DNA from 3 places in the Faecalibacterium sp. An58 genome. Region 1 is predicted to be linked to each of the others. Evidence: predicted binding sites of a transcription regulator. Region 1 holds the regulator's gene; each other region holds the start of a gene.
What was found. Region 1 encodes HrcA, which represses chaperone genes, less so after heat shock. Its sites were predicted from a motif close to TGTTAGCACTCNNNNNNNNNGAGTGCTAACA; they were not measured.
Positions count from the first base shown of each region.

Region 2: B5G12_RS05770 (Hsp20/alpha crystallin family protein) is a predicted target of HrcA. The motif match lies at 1,105-1,135, and genes of this name have one in related genera.
Region 3: clpB (ATP-dependent chaperone ClpB) is a predicted target of HrcA. The motif match lies at 1,670-1,700, and genes of this name have one in related genera.

Region 1 covers NZ_NFHX01000013.1:23,218-27,375, forward strand. Annotated here, with positions in the region: gene trxA (thioredoxin) at 413-724, shown strand; gene B5G12_RS09090 (stage V sporulation T C-terminal domain-containing protein) at 873-1,415, shown strand; gene hrcA (heat-inducible transcriptional repressor HrcA) at 1,627-2,682, shown strand; gene B5G12_RS09100 (nucleotide exchange factor GrpE) at 2,695-3,345, shown strand; gene dnaK (molecular chaperone DnaK) at 3,444-4,158, shown strand, end outside.
Region 2 covers NZ_NFHX01000005.1:38,205-42,362, reverse strand. Annotated here, with positions in the region: gene serC (3-phosphoserine/phosphohydroxythreonine transaminase) at 1-261, opposite strand, end outside; gene B5G12_RS05775 (BlaI/MecI/CopY family transcriptional regulator) at 573-995, shown strand; gene B5G12_RS05770 (Hsp20/alpha crystallin family protein) at 1,257-1,721, shown strand; gene B5G12_RS05765 (Hsp20/alpha crystallin family protein) at 2,073-2,534, shown strand; gene B5G12_RS05760 (phosphoribosylaminoimidazolesuccinocarboxamide synthase) at 2,616-3,485, opposite strand; gene B5G12_RS05755 (YitT family protein) at 3,682-4,158, opposite strand, start outside.
Region 3 covers NZ_NFHX01000017.1:8,379-12,536, forward strand. Annotated here, with positions in the region: gene pckA (phosphoenolpyruvate carboxykinase (ATP)) at 1-1,403, opposite strand, end outside; gene clpB (ATP-dependent chaperone ClpB) at 1,900-4,158, shown strand, end outside.

The sequences.
Region 1 (4,158 bases):
GCCGCCTGCCTGGGCCCCCGGCGGTGCGGTATGGTTTCAAACTGGGACCGGCGGGGTTGTTCAAAAAGCGGATGAGGCGGGAAACGTCCGCTGTTTTTACTGTTACAAGTTTACAGCAAAAACTTGCAAAAATCAACCCGCAAATTTGTGCGGCCTGACAAAAAGTGAGAAAAAATCCCGAAAACTTTATTTTTAGTATTGACTTGTGTGCACAGGTGTGCTATTGTTTAAAGTAGTATGCTTGTATGAACAAGGATACTTTTTCCTCCTGTTTTGACGCCAGGACGCCCGTTTTGCGCGGCTCCCGCCATCGGTGACACAGTTACGGAACGAGCGGGCCCTTTCCGGTTATACTGTAACCGTAAACAAGACGCCGCGCCATACGCGCTGAGATACTGGGAGGTAGAAGGAAATGTCTGTTGTTACCATCAACAAAGAGAATTTTAACACCGAAGTGCTTCAGAGTGACAAGACCGTCCTGCTGGACTTCTGGGCAAGCTGGTGCGGCCCCTGCCGCATGCTTTCCCCCGTCGTGGACCAGGTGGCCGAGGAACGCCCCGACGTCAAAGTCGGCAAGGTGAACGTGGATGAGCAGCCCGAGCTGGCAGCCCAGTTCGGCGTCATGAGCATCCCCGCTTTGCTGGTGTTCAAGAACGGCAAGCTGGTCAACCAGTCGGTGGGCAGCCGGCCCAAAGCGGGCGTCCTGGCTCTGCTGGACGTATAAGACGTATAAAAGATACCAAAAGACCTTTGCACCATTTAAAGCGCCCTGCGAAAGCAGGGCGCTTTTCGGTTCTGCCGGGTATAAATCCCCTTTTCTTACAGATACTATCCATCACAGGCCCTATAAAAAGGAAAGTGAGGAAAACAACATGAAAGCAACCGGCATTGTCCGCCGCATCGACGAGCTGGGACGGGTGGTGATCCCCAAGGAGATCCGCCGCACCCAGCGCATCCGCCGGGGAGACCCCCTGGAGATCTTCACCACCGGCGATGGGGAAGTCATCTTTAAAAAGTACTCTCCCATCGGGGAGCTGCACAGCACCGCCAGCCAATACACCGATGTGCTGAACAAATGCTTTGCCATGACCGCCTTTGTCTCGGACCGGGACCACATCATCGCGGTCAGCGGCACCGGCCGGCGGGAGATCGCGGACCGCAGCGTCAGCCAGCCCCTGGAAAAGCTGATGGAGAGCCGCAAGCCCTATCTGAACGAGGGCAGCCCGGAACAGGCCGTCCTGCCCTGTGAGGGTTCGGATCGGGCCATCCTGTGCGCCTGGCCCATTGTGGCGGCGGGGGACGTCACCGGCGCCGTCGGCCTGCTGACCGAAGACCGCAGTGAAAAGCCCGACGCCGCCCACCAGAAGGCGGTGTCGGTGGCGGCGGCTTTTCTGGCCAAACAGATGGAGGAGTGAACCCGACAGCGTGCCGGGCTGCGGGCCTTTGGGCCTGCGGCCCGTTTTTTGCGCCTTGGGTCAAAAGGCGGAGATTATGACAGAATTGAAAACTTTTTTGCCATCCCCTTGACAGCGCGCCTGTTTTGCATATAATAAACTTAGCACTCAGAGATAAAGAGTGCTAAGACATCCACAAACAAACGGACACAGGACAGGGAGGCGGGACAGCATGGCAATGGATGAGCGCAAGCAGCGGGTGCTGCGGGCAATCGTATCCCTCTACAGCGTAGAGGGGGAGCCAGTGGGCAGCAGCGTCCTTGCCAACTACTTTGATATGGCGGTATCCAGCGCAACGCTGCGCAATGAAATGGCCGCCCTGACACGGCTCGGCCTGTTGGAGCAGCCCCACACCAGCGCGGGCCGGGTGCCCAGCGCCAAGGGTTACCGCTATTATATCGACCACCTTCTGGATGACAGCCAGCCTCTGGACCGTGTGACCCGGGCCCGGGTGGACAGCGTGTTCGCCAGTCTGGACCACGAACCGGACCGTCTGGCGCAGGGCTCCGTCAAGGCGCTGGCCCAGATGAGCGGCTACACCGCGGCGGTCAGCACGCCCTGTGCCGACGACCTGTGCATCGCCCACTTTGAGGTGGTGCAGGTAGGCCGCAGCGCCGCCGCCGTCCTGGCGGTGACCACCGCCGGCTATGTGCGCACCCGGGTGGCCCGGGTGCGGGAGGGCCTGACCCGGGAGAACGCCGCGCAGCTGGCGTCCCTGCTCAACCACAGCCTGACCTTTGTGGCGGCGGTGGACCTGACCCAGCGGAGGCTGGCCGAGCTGTGCAGCCAGATCAGCCCCACCCTGGTGCCGGTGGTCAGCGCAGCGGCCGCCATCCTGGAGGAATCCGCCACGCCCAGGGTCTACCTGGGCGGCGAGCCCTTCCTGCTGGACTGGCCCCAGCTGCAGGGCGGGGTGCAGCAGATCCTCACGCTGCTCAACGACGAGGCCGCAGCGGCCCGGCTGATCACAGCTCCCGCCGAAGGCACCAGCGTCCTGCTGGGAGAGGATATGGACCCCCGGATCCCCGGTCTTTCGGTGGTCAGCTGCCGGTATCTGGCCGGGGGCGGGCTGTTCGGTTCGGTGGCCCTGGTGGGTCCCACCCGGATGCCCTTCAGCAAAGTGATCCCCCTGCTGGAAGCCTTCGCCGACGAGCTGGGCGAGGGGATGGCAGGCAAACGCAAAGAAGCACCACAGGCCGCCGTGCCCCGGCGGACCCGTCATATATAAGGAGGAGCGCAGATGAGCGAAGAAACCAAAAAGGCCCCCGAGGCCGGGGCCCCCGAACAGGCGCCTGACACCGGCGTAAAGGAGGAAGCAACCCAGCAGGCCGCTTCTCCCGAGACCGGGACGGCCGATCCGGCCGGCGCCCCCAAGGAGGAGCCCAAAGAGGACGCCAAGAAAAAGGACGGATGGTTCAACAAAAAGAGCCGGGAGCTGGAGGGCGTGAAAGCCCAGCTGGCCGCCGCCGAAAAATCCGCCGCCCAGGCCAAGGAACAGCTGCTGCGGATCGCCGCCGAATACGACAACTACCGCAAGCGCACCACCCGGGAGGCCGACCAGAAGTTCAACGACGGCATCTCCTATGCGGTGAACCAGATCATCCCCATCCTGGATACCCTGGAAATGGCCGCCAACGCCCCCTGTGCCGACGAGAACTACAAGAAGGGCGTCACCATGACCCTGGAGAAGGCCGCCAAAGCCTTCCACACCCTGCGGGTGGAGGAGATCGAGGTGCTGGGCAAGCCCTTCGATCCCAACCTGATGAACGCCGTGCAGCAGGTCCCCGCCCAGGAAGGGCAGGAGAGCGGCACGGTGGTCACCGTCTACCAGAAGGGCTACAAGCTGGGGGACAAGATCGTCCGCCATGCCACCGTCGTGGTGGCCGAGTAGTCCGCCCCGTCAAAAGATCTTTCCGTGATACGATCGCGTTTTACGCATAGAAATCAGCAAGACAAACAAGCATGAGCTTTGAGAGAGGAGCCTTTATTATGAGCAAGATCATTGGTATCGACCTTGGTACGACCAACAGCTGCGTCGCCGTGATGGAAGGCGGCGAGCCCGTCGTCATCCCCAACGCCGAAGGCGCCCGCACCACCCCCTCGGTGGTGGGCTTCACCAAGACCGGCGACCGCCTGGTGGGCCAGGTGGCAAAGCGCCAGGCCATCACCAACCCCGAAAACACCGTTTCGTCCATCAAGCGCAAGATGGGCACCAACGAAAAAGTCACCCTGGGCGGCAAGGAGTACACGCCCCAGCAGATCAGCGCCATGATCCTGCAGAAGCTGAAGGCTGACGCCGAGGCTTACCTGGGCGAGACCGTCACCGAGGCCGTCATCACCGTGCCCGCCTACTTCAACGACAGCCAGCGCCAGGCCACCAAGGACGCCGGCACCATCGCGGGCCTGAACGTCCGCCGTATCATCAACGAGCCCACCGCCGCATCCCTGGCCTACGGCATCGATAAGGAAGACGACCAGAAGATCATGGTCTACGACCTGGGCGGCGGCACCTTCGATGTGTCCATCATTGAGATGGGCGACGGCGTCACCGAGGTCCTGGCCACCAACGGCGACACCCACCTGGGCGGCGACGACTTCGACCAGCGCATCATCGACTGGATGGCAGACGCCTTCCAGAAGGAGAACGGCATCGACCTGCGCAAGGACAAGATGGCCGCACAGCGCCTGAAGGAGGCCGCCGAGA
Region 2 (4,158 bases), on a different contig from region 1:
GAAGTTGAGGGGCACCATGGCGAACTGCTGGGTGGCGCCGCCCTGGAAGAAGCCGACCTTGTAGTTGTCGGGGATCTGCATCAGCCGGCGCAGGGAGGCCTCGGTGTCCTGGATGATCTGCTCGAACCACTTGCTGCGGTGGCTCATCTCCATGACGCTCTGGCCGCTGCCGTGGTAGTCCAGAAGCTCCGCCTGGGCTTTCCTGAGGACCGGCTCGGGCAGCATGCTGGGACCGGCGCTGAAATTGTAAACTCGTGCCATAGTACATTCCTCCGTCCTATCCAAACCCGCCGGTGTCCGGCGGAACAGATGCGATCGACATAAAACAGTATAAAGGTTTTGCGGCGGCAAAAACAAGAGCTCTTTTGCACAAAAAGGCCGGCACAAAGGGGCTGTGATGGCGCAGAACACACAAATGTACGTCATGCAAATACAATATCTAATGCAAATGTAAAAGATAAGCGAAAAACGGGAAGAAAACAGGAGAATGCGCCCTTGTGCGCCGGGCCGGAAGCTGGTATAATGGATAAAACCAAGACAAATGTATAAGAAAAAGAAAGGAGAGCGGGCGTATGTACGGGATCCCGCAGCGATGCAGACCCCTGTCCGGGGCGGAGGAACAGGTGCTGCTGGCGCTTTGGCAGGCGTCGCCCCCGGCCACACGGCAGCAGATCGGCCGGCAGCTGGAGAGCCGGGGCTGGGCCGACGGCACCCTGCTGAGTTTTTTGAGCAGACTGGAGGCCAAGGGCTGGGTGCAGGTGACAAAGGAGTCGAACCGCAATGTCTACACCCCCACCGTCACGCGGCGGGCCTATGGGGTCTATTGTATGCGGGAGCGGCTGGACACCCTGTTTGGCGGGGATCTGGCAGCGGCGGTGCGGGCGCTGGTCAGCGAGTGCGGGGCGACCCCCGGCCAGCTGGAGCAGGCTGCCGCCGTACTGGAGGAAAAGCGGGCCGAGGCGGAGGAGTACGACAGCTACGACGCCTTTTTCTGAGTGCGGACGCAACTTGTGGACAGAGATATGGATTTTTGAAACTGCGATGCTACGTTTGAAAACGCGGAAAATTGCATGAAAGATGGACAGAGTGTGATAGAAAAATTAATTTTAGCACTCTGTGCTTGACAGTGCTAAAAGTTGGTGCTATACTAAAGCCGTGCTCAGGAGAAAGGGCGATGGGATGTAAAAAGCATCCGGGCCCTTCCACACCGGCGGTAAAGTATCGGCCCGCAAGGGCAGCGATTGGAGGTTTGACTTATGCTTCTGCCTGCTGTTTTTCATGAGAATCTGTTCGATGATTGGTTTGATCCGTTCTTTGAGGATATGGATCGGGAGCTGGACCGCGGGTCCCGCCAGGTTTTTGGTAAGCGCGGCGCGAACATGATGAAGACCGACGTCAAGGATACCGGCACCACCTATGAAGTGGCCGTCGATCTGCCGGGCTGCAAGAAAGAGGACGTCCAGATGGAGCTGAACAACGGCTATCTGACCATCCAGGCGGTCCGTTCGCACAGCAACGAGGAGAAAGACAAGCAAGGCCGCTATGTGCGCCGTGAGAGCTTCTCCGGTACCTGCGCCCGCAGTTTCTACGTCGGTGAGGACGTCAAGAAAGAGGACGTCCGCGCCAAATTTGAGGATGGTGTGCTGAAGATCACCCTGCCTCATCCCCAGACCGAGAAAGAACTGCCTGCCGCCAACACCAATCTCATTGAGATCGAGTAACGGCGGCTGCGCCCCCAAAAGCGCGTCTTAAATGGATGCCCCCGGGAGACGAAAAGCCTCCCGGGGGCATTTTGTGTTTTGCAGATCCGGTCGATGAGCGCTGGCTGAATGCTGCAAACATTGGCAATAGAACTGTACAGCGCTTGAAAATCGGAAAGGCTGCATGAAATATGAACAATTGTTTAATTTTAGCACTCTATACTTGACAGTGCTAAAAGTTGGTGTTATACTAAAGCCGTGCTCAGGAGGAAAGGGCAGCGGGGCGCAGCAGTCCCGCAGAGGTCCGCCGGCCTGGGCAGCTGAAATGGATTGACCGGCCCTGCAAGGGGCTGTGATTGGAGGTTTTGATGTATGTTGCTGCCTGCTGTTTTTCATGAGAATTTGTTCGATGACTGGTTCGACCCGTTCTTTGAAGGGCTGGACCGTGAGCTGAACCGCGAGACCCGCAACACCTTTGGCAAGCGCGCGGCCAACATGATGAAGACCGACGTCAAGGAAGTCGAGGGCGGCTACGAGATGGATGTAGACCTGCCGGGCTGCAAGAAAGAGGATGTCCAGATGCAGCTGCAGGACGGTTACCTGACCATCCAGGCGGTCCGCAGCCACACCAACGATGAGAGCCGGAACGGCCGCTATGTCCGCCGTGAGACTTTCTCGGGCACCTGCGCCCGCAGCTTCTATGTGGGCGAAGCGGTCAAGAAGGAGGATATCCACGCCAAGTTTGAGGACGGTGTGCTGAAGATCACCCTGCCCCGCGCCGAGGTCAGGAAGGAACTGCCCAAAGTGAATCCCAACCTCATCGACATTGAGTAAAGTCCCGCACACAAAACGCAGAAACGATACGCCCCCGAGAGGCGCGAAAACCTCTCGGGGGCGTTTTTTGCACTCAAAAAATTACAGTTCCTTGCCGGTCAGCAGCTGGTAAGCTTCCAGGTACTTGGCGATGGTCTTGTCGATGACGTCCTGGGGCAGCAGGTAGTCGCTGTCGGGATGGGCCTTCAGCCAGTCGCGGACGAACTGCTTGTCGAAGGAGGGCTGGCCGTGGCCCGGCTCGTAGCCCTCCAGGGGCCAGAAGCGGGAGGAATCGGGGGTGAGCATCTCGTCGCCCAGCACGATGTTGCCCGCTTCGTCCAGGCCGAACTCAAACTTGGTGTCGGCAATGATGATGCCGCGGCTCAAAGCGTAGTCGGCGCACTTCTTGTACAGGGCCACGGTGTAGTCCCGCAGCTTCTGGGCGTACTCTGCGCCCTTGCCGGGGAAGTGCTTTTCCAGCACATCGATGCTCTGCTCGTAGGAGATGTTCTCGTCATGGTCGCCCAGATCTGCCTTGGTGCTGGGGGTGTAGATGGGCTCGGGCAGCTTGTCCGACTCCCGCAGGCCCTCGGGCAGGGTGATGCCGCACACCTTGCCGGTCTTCTGGTAGCTGGCCCAGCCGCTGCCGGTGATGTAGCCGCGGACGATGCACTCGATGGGCAGCATGGTCAGCTTGCGGCAGAGCATGCTGTTGCCCTCGAACTGGGGCTGGCGGAAAAAGGCGGGCATATCGGCGGTATCCACCGAGATCATATGGTTGGGCAGCAGGTCTTTGGTATAGTCGAACCAGAACTTGCTCATCTGGGTCAGGACGGCGCCCTTTTTGGTGATCTTGTTCTTGAGGATCACGTCAAAGGCGGAGATACGGTCGGTGGCCACCATGACCAGGGCATCGCCCACGTCATAGATCTCGCGCACCTTGCCCTCTTTGAAAGGCTTGTACTCAGTCATCAGAAAACACTCCTTCTTCTCTCATGGGGCGGCTGGGGGCCGCGGCCTTCGGTTCCATGGGTATTGTATCATATCCGCCGGCATTTTCCTACCGCCAGAATGGGGGAGTTGCTGCCCGGCGTGGGTCAAATTCTGGTAAAAACCCCAAAAAAGCCGCCCTTTCGGGCGGCAGATTTGGAATAAGTATGACTTATCATCACACGGCCCGGAAGCCCTTGCCGATGATCTCGCTGGAGTTGACGATGGTGATGAAGGCGTGGTTGTCGTTCATCCGCAAAAAGTTGCGCAGATGGGTGGCCTCCCGGCGGGTGAGCACCGTCATGATGACGGTCATGCTCTTGCCGGTGTAGGCGCCCTGGGCCTCCTCCACCGTGGCCGAGCGGTGCAGCTCGTCCAGGATGAAGTCGGTGACGTCCTCGGGGTTGGAGGTGACCACCGTGCACACCTTGCGCTGGTTGATGCTCTCGATGACGCCGTCCACCACAAAGGACTTGCCGATCAGGCCCAGGATACAGTACAGGCCGGTCTGGACGCCAAAGATGAGGGCCGCGCCGCTGACGATCAGGATATCGCTGGCCATCAGGGCGGTGCCGATGTTCAGGGAGGAATGTTTGGTCAGGATGAGGGCAACAATATCGGTGCCGCCTGTGGAAGCGCCGATGTTGAACACGAT
Region 3 (4,158 bases), on a different contig from region 1:
TTGAAGACGTCGTGGTGCTTGAACTCCACGCTGTCAAAGCTGCCGTTCAGAGCGGCGGTGACCATGGCGCGGGTGTAGCTCAGCTTCATGCGCTTGGCGCCGTCGGCTGCGCTGCCGCCGGCCCAGCCGGTGTTAACCAGGTAGACCTTGGTGCCGTACTGGTCCAGCTTCTCACCCAGCATCTTGGCGTACACCTGGGGATCCATGGGCATGAAGGGCTCGCCGAACAGGGTGGAGAAGGTGGGCTGGGGCTCGGTGATGCCGCGCTCGGTGCCGGCCAGCTTGGAAGTGAAGCCGGTGACGAAGTGGTACATGGCGGCTTCCTTGCTCAGACGGCTGATGGGAGGCAGGACGCCGAATGCGTCGGCGGTCAGGAAGATGACCACCTTGGGGATGCCGCCCTCGCCGGGGATCTGGGCGTTGGAGATATAGTCCACGGGGTAGCCCACGCGGGTGTTCTCGGTCAGGCTGTCGTCGTCAAAGTCCAGCTCGCGGGTCTCGGGGTCCATGACCACGTTCTCCACCAGGGAGCCGAACTTGATGGCGCGGAAGATGTCGGGCTCGTTCTCTTCCTTCAGGTTGATGCACTTGGCGTAGCAGCCGCCCTCGAAGTTGAAGATGCCGTCGGGACTCCAGCCGTGCTCGTCGTCGCCGATCAGCTTGCGGCCGGGGTCGGCGGACAGGGTGGTCTTGCCGGTGCCGGACAGGCCGAAGAAGACGGCGGTCTCATGGGTCTCGGGGTCCATGTTGGCCGAGCAGTGCATGGGCAGCACGTTCTCCTTGGTCATGACGTAGTTCATGGTGGAGAAGACGCTCTTCTTGATCTCGCCGCTGTACTGGCTGCCTGCAATGACGATCAGGTGTGCCTCGTAGTCGATCATGATGGCGGCCTCGCTGTTGACGCCGTCCACCTCGGGATCGCACTTGAAGCCGGGTGCCACCAGCATGGTGTAGTCAGGCTCGCCGTAGTTGGCCAGCTGCTCTGCGGTGGGGCGGATCAGCAGCTGATGGATGAACATATTCTGGCTGGCCAGCTCGTTGATGACCCGGAACTTCTTGGTGTACTTGGGATCTGCGCCGGCGTAGCCGTCAAAAATGAAGACCTCGCGGCCCTGCAAATAAGCTGCCACCTTGCCCTTGATGGCGTCGAACTTCTCGCGGCTGATGGGGCGGTTCACCTTGCCCCAGGCGATGTCGTCGTGCACGCCTTCGGTGTCCACGATGAACTTGTCGTTGGGCGAACGGCCGGTGTACTTGCCGGTGGTGACCACCAGCGCGCCGGTCTTGCTCAGGGCGCCCTCACCGCGGCGCAGCGCAGCCTCGGTCAGCTGGGCCGGGGTCAGGTTGCGGTAGACAGCCTTGGGCCCGATGATGCCATATTTTTCAATGCCGTAGGTTTCCATAGCTAACATCCCTCCGTTGGTAAATTCTGAGCAAATGGGCCCCGCGCAAAGACGGTGCCCATTCGCTACTAGTGCAGTATGATTATACCACATATCCCTTGGATATGACAAGGGCGGCGGCTCCTTTTTGGATGCAGCGACAACAAAAGCTCCTCAAAAAGCCCAAAAATTGACACCCGCCCGTCCTTCCCGGCGCGTAAATTTTTTGTGAACAGCCCCCTTTCGCCCCTCTCCCCTCTTGACAGAAGACCGCCCTGCGAGTATACTTTTAGCAGTCGAAAGACTAGAGTGCTAAAAAGCCTGTGCAGAGCAGGCGGGAGGCATACCATGACAAGACAGATCAAGATATTGGATGTGCATTCAGGCCAGGCCGGGGTTTGTGTCGGCGCGGCCCGGCCGTGCTAGCAGTCGGACGTTGCAAGTGACGAGCTGACGCGCCGGCCAGGGCCGGCCGCATCCCCGGGCCTTTGGGCGCCGGAGAATGGAGGGAAAGCATATGAACACCAATCAATATACCCAAAAGACCGTCGAGGCCATCCAGGCCGCCCAGCAGCTGGCAGTGGAGTACCAGCACAATGCTCTGGAGCCGGAACACCTGCTGCTGGCGCTGGCCAGCCAGGAAAACGGGCTGATCCCCCAGCTGCTGCAAAAAATGAATGTGGACGCGGGCAGCTTTGCCGCCGCCGTGTCCGAGAAGCTGGCCGGCCTGCCCCGGGTGTCCGGTTCGGGCCGGGACCCCGACAAGATCTATATCTCCCAGGCCGCCGACAAGGTGATGAACGCCGCCGCCCGGGAGGCCAAGGCCATGAAGGACGAGTTCATCAGCGTGGAGCACCTGATGCTGGGCCTGCTGAGCGAGACCAACGCCAACACGGCAGGGCTGTTCCGGGCCTTCGGCATCACCAAGGACGGCTTCCTCAAGGTCCTCAGCTCGGTGCGCGGCAACCAGCGCGTGACCACCGATAACCCCGAGGAGACCTACAACGCCCTGCAGAAGTACGGCCAGGACCTGGTGGATCTGGCCCGCAAACAGAAGCTGGACCCGGTGATCGGCCGGGACCAGGAGATCCGCAACGTGGTGCGGATCCTCTCCCGCAAGACCAAGAACAACCCCTGCCTGATCGGTGAGCCCGGCGTGGGCAAGACCGCCATCGCGGAGGGTCTGGCCCAGCGGATCGTCCGGGGGGACGTACCCGAAAACCTGAAAGACCGCACCATTTTCAGCCTGGACATGGGGGCCCTGGTGGCCGGCGCCAAGTACCGGGGCGAATTTGAAGAGCGGCTCAAGAGCGTGCTGAACGAGGTCAAAAAGAGCGAGGGCAAGATCATCCTCTTTATCGATGAGCTGCACACCATCGTGGGCGCCGGCAAGACCGACGGCGCCATGGATGCGGGCAACCTGCTCAAGCCCATGCTGGCCCGGGGCGAGCTGCACTGCATCGGCGCCACCACCCTGGACGAATACCGCCAGTACATCGAGAAGGACCCCGCCCTGGAGCGGCGGTTCCAGCCGGTGCAGGTGGATGAGCCCACGGTGGAGGACACCATCTCGATCCTGCGCGGCCTGAAAGAGCGGTATGAGGTCTTCCACGGGGTCAAGATCAACGACAGCGCCCTGATCGCCGCCGCCACCCTGTCCAACCGGTATATCACCGACCGGTTTCTGCCCGACAAGGCCATCGACCTGGTGGATGAAGCCTGCGCCATGATCAAGACCGAGATGGAGAGCATGCCCAGCGAGATGGACGACATGGCCCACAAGATCACCCAGCTGCAGATCGAGCAGGTCAGCCTGAAAAAGGAGACGGACGCGCTGAGCCAGAGCCGCCTGAAGGACATCGAAAAAGAGCTGGCCGAGCTGCAGGATAAGTTCAAGCAGATGAAGGCCCAGTGGGAGAACGAGAAGAACGCCATCAGCAAGGTGCAGTCCCTGCGGGAGCAGATCGAGCAGACAGGCGCCGCCATCGAGAAGGCCCAGCGGGAATACGACCTGAACAAGGCCGCCGAGCTGAAATACGGCCGGCTGCCCGAGCTGCAGAAACAGCTGGCCGCCGAGGAGAAACTGGCCGCCGAAAAGAAGGAGGCCAGCCTGCTGCGGGACCGTGTCACCGAGGAGGAGATCGCCCGGATCGTGGCCCGCTGGACCGGCATCCCGGTGGAAAAGCTGGTGGAGGGCGAGCGGGAGAAGCTGCTGCATCTGGCGGACGTGCTGCACAAGCGTGTGATCGGCCAGGATGAGGCGGTGACCAAGGTCAGCGAGGCCATCCTGCGCAGCCGCGCCGGCATCGCCAACCCCGACCGGCCCATTGGCAGCTTCCTGTTCCTGGGACCCACCGGCGTGGGCAAGACCGAGCTGGCCAAAGCCCTGGCCCAGGCCCTGTTCGACGACGAGAAGAATCTGATCCGCATCGACATGACCGAGTATATGGAGAAGTTCAGCGTCAGCCGCCTGATCGGCGCGCCTCCGGGATATGTGGGCTATGAGGAGGGCGGCCAGCTGACCGAGGCGGTCCGCCGCAAGCCTTACAGCGTGGTGCTGTTCGACGAGGTGGAAAAGGCCCATCCCGACGTGTTCAACATCCTGCTGCAGGTGCTGGACGACGGCCGCATCACCGACAGCCAGGGCCGCACGGTGGACTTCAAGAACACCATCATCATCCTCACCTCCAACCTGGGCAGCGACATCATCCTCAGCGACCTGGAGCAGCGCCGCGCGACCGGTTCCAACGAACTGAGCGACGAGGCCCGACACCAG